DNA from 2 places in the Citrobacter sp. GW821-FHT02E08 genome. Region 1 is predicted to be linked to the other one. Evidence: predicted binding sites of a transcription regulator. Region 1 holds the regulator's gene; the other holds the start of a gene.
What was found. Region 1 encodes LexA, which represses DNA repair genes until DNA is damaged. Its sites were predicted from a motif close to TNCTGTATGTACATACAGNA; they were not measured.
Positions count from the first base shown of each region.

Region 2: a site for LexA is predicted at 2,635-2,654, ahead of sbmC (DNA gyrase inhibitor SbmC). Genes of this name have one in related genera too.

Region 1 covers NZ_JBWKVL010000012.1:38,123-41,569, forward strand. Annotated here, with positions in the region: gene plsB (glycerol-3-phosphate 1-O-acyltransferase PlsB) at 1-62, opposite strand, end outside; gene AC07UY_RS15485 (diacylglycerol kinase) at 228-596, shown strand; gene lexA (transcriptional repressor LexA) at 706-1,314, shown strand; gene dinF (MATE family efflux transporter DinF) at 1,382-2,707, shown strand; gene AC07UY_RS15500 (CsbD family protein) at 2,838-3,047, shown strand; gene zur (zinc uptake transcriptional repressor Zur) at 3,114-3,447, opposite strand, start outside.
Region 2 covers NZ_JBWKVL010000009.1:85,780-89,226, reverse strand. Annotated here, with positions in the region: gene phsB (thiosulfate reductase electron transport protein PhsB) at 1-460, shown strand, start outside; gene phsC (thiosulfate reductase cytochrome B subunit) at 457-1,224, shown strand; gene dacD (serine-type D-Ala-D-Ala carboxypeptidase DacD) at 1,376-2,548, shown strand; gene sbmC (DNA gyrase inhibitor SbmC) at 2,671-3,141, shown strand; gene AC07UY_RS13255 (FUSC family protein) at 3,278-3,447, shown strand, end outside.

The DNA of each region.
Region 1 (3,447 bases):
TTTACCAGTACGGTTAATGGTAAATTCAGTAATTTGTAGTAAATTCGTGGCCAGCCAGACATAAACGATGTAAAGCCTCTGGTTAATAATGCAAATGCGCTGCAAGGATATCAGAAAGTCTAGCGAATTTCTGGTGTATCCCGTCATACTTCGCGCCGCTGTAACCCGAATTTTGTGGGTTAACGATATAATGTCATTGACGCTGATAATGCAAAAAGGTTCTTTTGATGGCTAATAATACCACTGGACTCACCCGAATTATTAAAGCTGCTGGTTATTCCTGGAAAGGTTTTCGTGCTGCATGGATTCATGAAGCGGCATTTCGTCAGGAAAGTGTTGCTGTGCTGTTGGGCGTGGCGATTGCCTGCTGGCTGGATGTGGATGCCATCACGCGTGTTTTGTTGATTGGTTCTGTCATGCTGGTGATGATAGTGGAAATCCTCAACAGCGCGATTGAGGCGGTGGTTGACCGTGTTGGCTCTGAACACCATGAGCTTTCCGGGCGGGCGAAAGATATGGGGTCAGCGGCAGTATTGCTGTCGATCTTTGTCGCGATGATCACCTGGGGAATCCTGCTGTGGTCGCATTTTAGATAAGGCTTCCATAATCCGATAAATCTCTTGTTTTTTGTGCCGCTTGTGGTTCCAAAATCGCCTTTAACTGTATATACTCACAGCATAACTGTATATACACCCAGGGGGCGGAATGAAAGCGTTAACGGCCAGGCAGCAAGAGGTGTTCGATCTTATTCGGGATCACATCAGCCAGACAGGTATGCCACCGACGCGTGCGGAGATCGCGCAGCGTTTGGGGTTCCGTTCCCCAAATGCGGCTGAAGAACACCTGAAAGCGCTGGCACGTAAAGGGGTCATTGAAATTGTCTCCGGTGCCTCTCGCGGTATCCGCCTGCTGGTGGAAGAAGAAGAGGGTCTGCCTTTAGTAGGTCGCGTGGCGGCAGGGGAACCCCTTCTGGCACAGCAGCATATTGAAGGCCACTATCAGGTCGACCCGTCGCTGTTTAAACCTAATGCCGATTTCCTGCTGCGCGTCAGCGGTATGTCGATGAAAGATATTGGGATTATGGACGGTGATTTGCTGGCGGTACACAAAACCCAGGACGTGCGTAACGGCCAGGTCGTGGTGGCGCGTATCGACGATGAAGTCACGGTTAAGCGCCTGAAAAAACAGGGCAATAAAATCGAACTTCTGCCAGAAAATAGTGAATTCAAACCGATTGTGGTTGACCTGCGCGAGCAAAACTTCACGATTGAAGGGCTGGCAGTCGGCGTCATCCGTAACGGTGAGTGGTTGTAATATTGTTTTGATACAGTGGCGCATCTCGCGCCACTGTTTGTTTTAACTCCTTCTCAGGCTTTCCTGCATGCCTTTCTTTACCTCTTCCGACAAAGCACTCTGGCGTCTCGCGTTACCGATGATTTTCTCCAATATCACCGTTCCTTTGCTGGGACTGGTGGATACTGCGGTCATCGGGCATCTGGACAGCCCTGTTTATCTGGGCGGTGTTGCCGTGGGCGCAACGGCAACCAGCTTTCTCTTCATGCTGTTGCTTTTCTTACGCATGAGCACCACCGGGCTGACGGCTCAGGCGTTTGGTGCCAAAAATCCCCAGGCGCTGGCACGCGCGCTGGTGCAGCCACTGATTCTGGCGTTGGGGGCGGGAGCTTTGATCGCGTTGTTCCGCACGCCAGTCATCGATCTTGCATTGCATATCGTCGGTGGAAATGAAGCGGTGTTGGTGCAGGCGCGACGTTTTCTGGAGATCCGCTGGCTGAGCGCTCCGGCATCGCTGGCGAACCTGGTGCTGCTGGGCTGGCTGCTGGGCGTTCAGTATGCCCGCGCACCGGTGATCCTGCTGGTTGTCGGCAACGTTCTCAATATTGTGCTCGATCTGTGGCTGGTGATGGGTTTGCATATGAACGTGCAGGGCGCAGCGCTGGCGACGGTGATTGCAGAATATGCCACGTTGTTGCTTGGGCTGATGATGGTGCGCAAAGTGCTTACACTGCGCGGCGTGTCATCCACGATGCTGAAACAGGCCTGGCGGGGGAATTTCCGCCGTTTGCTGGCACTTAACCGGGATATCATGCTGCGTTCGTTGCTGTTGCAACTGTGCTTTGGTGCGATCACGGTTCTCGGGGCGCGACTGGGCAGCGACATCATTGCGGTGAACGCTGTTCTGATGACCCTGCTGACCTTTACCGCCTATGCCCTTGATGGATTTGCTTATGCTGTCGAAGCGCATTCCGGGCAGGCGTATGGCGCACGTGACGGCAGCCAGTTGCTGGATGTCTGGCGTGCTGCATGTCGGCAGTCAGGGATTGTGGCGCTGCTGTTTGCCCTCGTTTATGCCCTGGCGGGCGAGCAGATCATCGCGTTGCTAACATCGTTGCCGCAAATTCAACTTTTGGCCGATCGCTACCTTATCTGGCAGGTGGTGTTGCCGTTAATCGGTGTCTGGTGTTATTTGCTGGATGGCATGTTTATCGGGGCGACGCGTGCGGCGGAAATGCGCAACAGTATGGCCGTTGCGGCGCTGGGATTTGCCCTCACGCTGTGTGCGTTGCCCTGGCTCGGTAATCATGGGCTGTGGCTGGCGTTAGCCGTTTTTCTGGCGCTTCGTGGACTCTCGTTGGCCTGGATCTGGCGACGTCACTGGCGGCATGGAACCTGGTTTGCCCGAGCGTGATGGTTAAAAGTTCCGAATATCAAAATGAACATGGGATCACTGACTACAATTAATCTCACGTCCAGCAGAAAACGTAGTGTATTTGGGCGAAGCAATATCGCTAATCACCACTAATCATGAGGACTCGATGATGAATAAAGACGAAGTCAGCGGTAACTGGAAACAGTTCAAAGGGAAAGTGAAAGAGCAATGGGGCAAGCTGACCGATGATGATATGACGGTCATTGAAGGTAAGCGCGACCAGTTGGTCGGTAAGGTCCAGGAACGTTACGGTTACGCCAGAGACAAGGCGGAAAAGGAAGTGAGCGACTGGGAAACGCGTAATAAATACCGCTGGTAATCAGCCGCGGTGACCCGAAAGTACAAGGATGTACAGTCCATTGGGCGGTTTTGCCGCCCAACCCGCTTAACGCGGTTTTTTCTTCACCAGAATCGAATGATCGTGCTGGCACTCTTCTGGATGGCGACACGCTTCAACTTCGACGCACGCCGGGCATAATCCGTGTGCTTCAATTACGTTATGACGCAGGGCAAAACCCATTTTTGCCGCCAGCGTATGCATAATATCTTCCACGCCCTCGGCGCTTTCTTCTTTTACCACGCCGCACCGGTCACAAATGAACATGGCTGAACTGTGGGTTGGCTGATCGAACAGATGGCAGAGCACATAGCTATTGGTGGATTCGACCTTGTGCACAAAGCCTTGCTCGAGCAAAAAATCAAGCGCACGATACACCGTA
Region 2 (3,447 bases), on a different contig from region 1:
TCAGGTGCAGATCCAAACGCCTGACCCTGAATCTGCCACGCTGGATCATTTTCGTTTTATCCGTGTCTCCTGCCAGCATTGCGAAGACGCCCCCTGCGTCACGGTATGCCCAACCGGCGCCTCATTCCGTGATGAAAACGGCATCGTGCAGGTCGATAAATCGCGCTGTATCGGCTGCGATTACTGCGTTGCAGCGTGTCCGTTCCACGTTCGCTTTCTGAATCCCCAAACGGGGATTGCCGAAAAATGTAATTTCTGTGCCGATACGCGTCTGGCATCAGGACAACAACCTGCCTGCGTCTCCGTGTGTCCGACGGATGCGCTGAAATTTGGTCGACTCAATGAACCGGAGATCCAACACTGGATCGGCCAAAAAGAGGTGTACCGGCAGCAGGAAGAACGCAGTGGCGCGGTCAGTTTATACCGACGCAAGGAGATACATCAGGAGGGTAAAGTATGAATACCATCTGGGGTGCCGAACTGAACTACGCGCCGGATTACTGGCCTTTATGGCTCGTCTGTGCGGGGGGCGTGGTGTTGATGCTGCTTGCCGCACTTGGGGCGCATGCGCTGTTGCGCGCCATGTTTGCACCGAAAACGGCGAAGGGGGAAGAGCAACGTGACTACCTCTATTCACTGGCGATCCGCCGCTGGCACTGGGGAAATGCGCTGCTGTTTGTCCTGCTTTTGCTCAGTGGTCTGTTTGGCCATTTTTCAATCGGCCCCGTGGCATTAATGGTGAAACTGCATACCGTGTGCGGATTTGCACTGGCGGCATGTTGGATTGGTTTCATCCTCATTAATGCGTTTGGCGGTAACGGACATCACTACAAGGTGAACGTCAACGGACTGGTCACGCGGTGTCTGCGGCAGACGCGTTTTTACCTGTGCGGCATTATGCATGGCGAAGCGCACCCCTACGCCGCCACGACGGAAAACAAATTTAACCCGCTACAGCAACTGGCGTATCTGGCCATCATGTATGCGCTCGTACCTCTGTTGATCATCAGCGGATTTCTGTGTCTGTATCCGCAATTCATGGGGGCGGGTCCGGTCATGCTGGTGTTGCATATGGCGTTAGCCGTCGTTGGGCTGTTGTTTATTTGCGCACATATTTACCTTTGCACGCTCGGTGATACACCCGGGCAAATTTTCCGCAGCATGATAGACGGTTATCACCGCCATCGCAGTCATCATGCGGAATCTTCGCCGCGTAAGGGATAATTTTTCCTCGCGCTGAAACCCGGAAAACAGGCGCGGTGGGTTAAAATCATGCAAGAAAATGTGCTTTTAGTCACATTTTCTTGCAATTTTTTCATGTTTGTTCACCCGAACTTCCGTAAAAAGAACAGCAAATTATTCTCTTTCTGAGGACATGCTGTTGAAATCCCGTTTGTTTATTGTCACGTCTCTGTTTGCGTTGAATCTTACATCTGCCTTTGCTGCTGATACCCCCGACTTTGCCCCCCAACCGCCAGCCATTGACGCAGGGGCGTGGGTGCTGATGGATTACACGACAGGACAGATTCTTACCGCCAATAACGAACATCAGCAGCGTAACCCTGCCAGCCTGACCAAACTGATGACCGGGTATGTGGTTGACCGCGCCATCGACAGCCATCGTATTAGCCGCAACGACATTGTGACTGTCGGACGTGATGCCTGGGCAAAAGACAATCCCGTGTTTGTGGGGTCCTCATTGATGTTCTTAAAAGAGGGCGACCGCGTCACGGTGCATGATTTAAGTCGCGGACTGATCGTTGATTCAGGCAACGATGCTTGCGTTGCGCTGGCGGATTACATTGCCGGAGGACAACCGCAGTTTGTTGCCATGATGAACCGCTATGTGCAAAAGCTAAATTTACAGGATACGCATTTTGAAACGGTACACGGGCTGGATGCGCCGGGTCAGCACAGTTCGGCATATGACCTGGCGGTGCTTTCGCGGGCGATTATTCATGGCGAACCCGAGTTTTATCATATGTATAGCGAAAAGAGCCTCACCTGGAATGGCATTACGCAGCAAAACCGCAACGGCCTGCTGTGGGATAAAACGCTAAACGTTGACGGTCTTAAAACCGGACACACATCGGGTGCCGGATATAACCTTATCGCCTCTGCTGTGGATGGGCAGCGCCGTCTTATCGCTGTGGTGATGGGGGCTGAAAGCCCGAAAGGCCGCGAAGATCAAGCCCGTAAACTGTTGCACTGGGGGCAACAGAACTTCGACACCGTACAAGTTCTTAAAAGTGGGAAGAAAGTCGGTAGCGAGCGTATCTGGTACGGTGACAAAGAGAAAATTGCATTAGGCACTGAGCAGGATTTTTGGTTAGCGCTTCCAAAAGCAGAAATTCCAAATATCAAAGCAAAATATGTGCTTGATAAAAAAGAGATTGTCGCCCCCATTGCCTCACATCAGCGGGTTGGTGAAATTGAACTCTACGATCGGGACAAATTGGTTGCGCACTGGCCGCTGGTGACGCTGGAGTCCGTTGAGGAAGGCGGTGTTTTTTCGCGTCTGAGCGATTATTTTCACCATAAGGCATAACGGAATTATTCCAGGGCAGACTGGCGAGAGTGCGAGTCTGCTCACATAATAATCACTATTTCCTTGTGGCTGTTATGTGAAAATTATACTGTATATAATTACAGTATAATGGCGGAGGCATTATGAACTACGAGATCAGACAAGCAGAGAAACGCAGGATTGCCGGTTTTCACATGGTTGGACCATGGGAAAAAACGGTAAAACAAGGTTTTGAACAGTTGATGATGTGGGTTGATGGAAACCAGATCGTGCCGCTGGAATGGATTGCCGTTTACTACGATAACCCTGATGAAGTCCCGGCGGAGAAACTGCGTTGCGATACCGTTGTTTCAGTACCCGCTGATTTCACGCTACCTGAAAACAGCGAAGGCGTGATCCTCACGGAAATTGTGGGCGGTCAATATGCTGTTGCTACCACTCGCGTTGAAAATAACGATTTCGCGACGCCGTGGTATCAGTTTTTCAATAGCGTGCTGCAGGATAGCCGCTACCAGATGTCCGGCAAACCGTGTTTTGAGCTCTATCTGAACAATGGGGCAGAAGACGGGTACTGGGATATTGAAATGCATATACCGGTACAACCGAAGTCGTGATATTGATGTTTTCGGCGTTACTGCGCGGACGATCGCGACATTCGTTCATCCTGGATAAGATCTGTCCGCAGCAGTGATGTTTTCAGTGAAAAAGCAGGTACAATGCGTTCTTTGTGATTTCCAGATGGAGCCGAAAGTGCGTACTGATAAGTCGCTGAGCCCCTTTGAAATTCGTTTGTATCGTCACTACCGCGTCGTGCATGGCATTCGCATTGCGCTGGCATTTATCCTCACGTTTCTGTTCGTTCGTCTGTTCCATATTCCGGAAGGCACGTGGCCGCTTATCACGCTGGTGGTGATTATGGG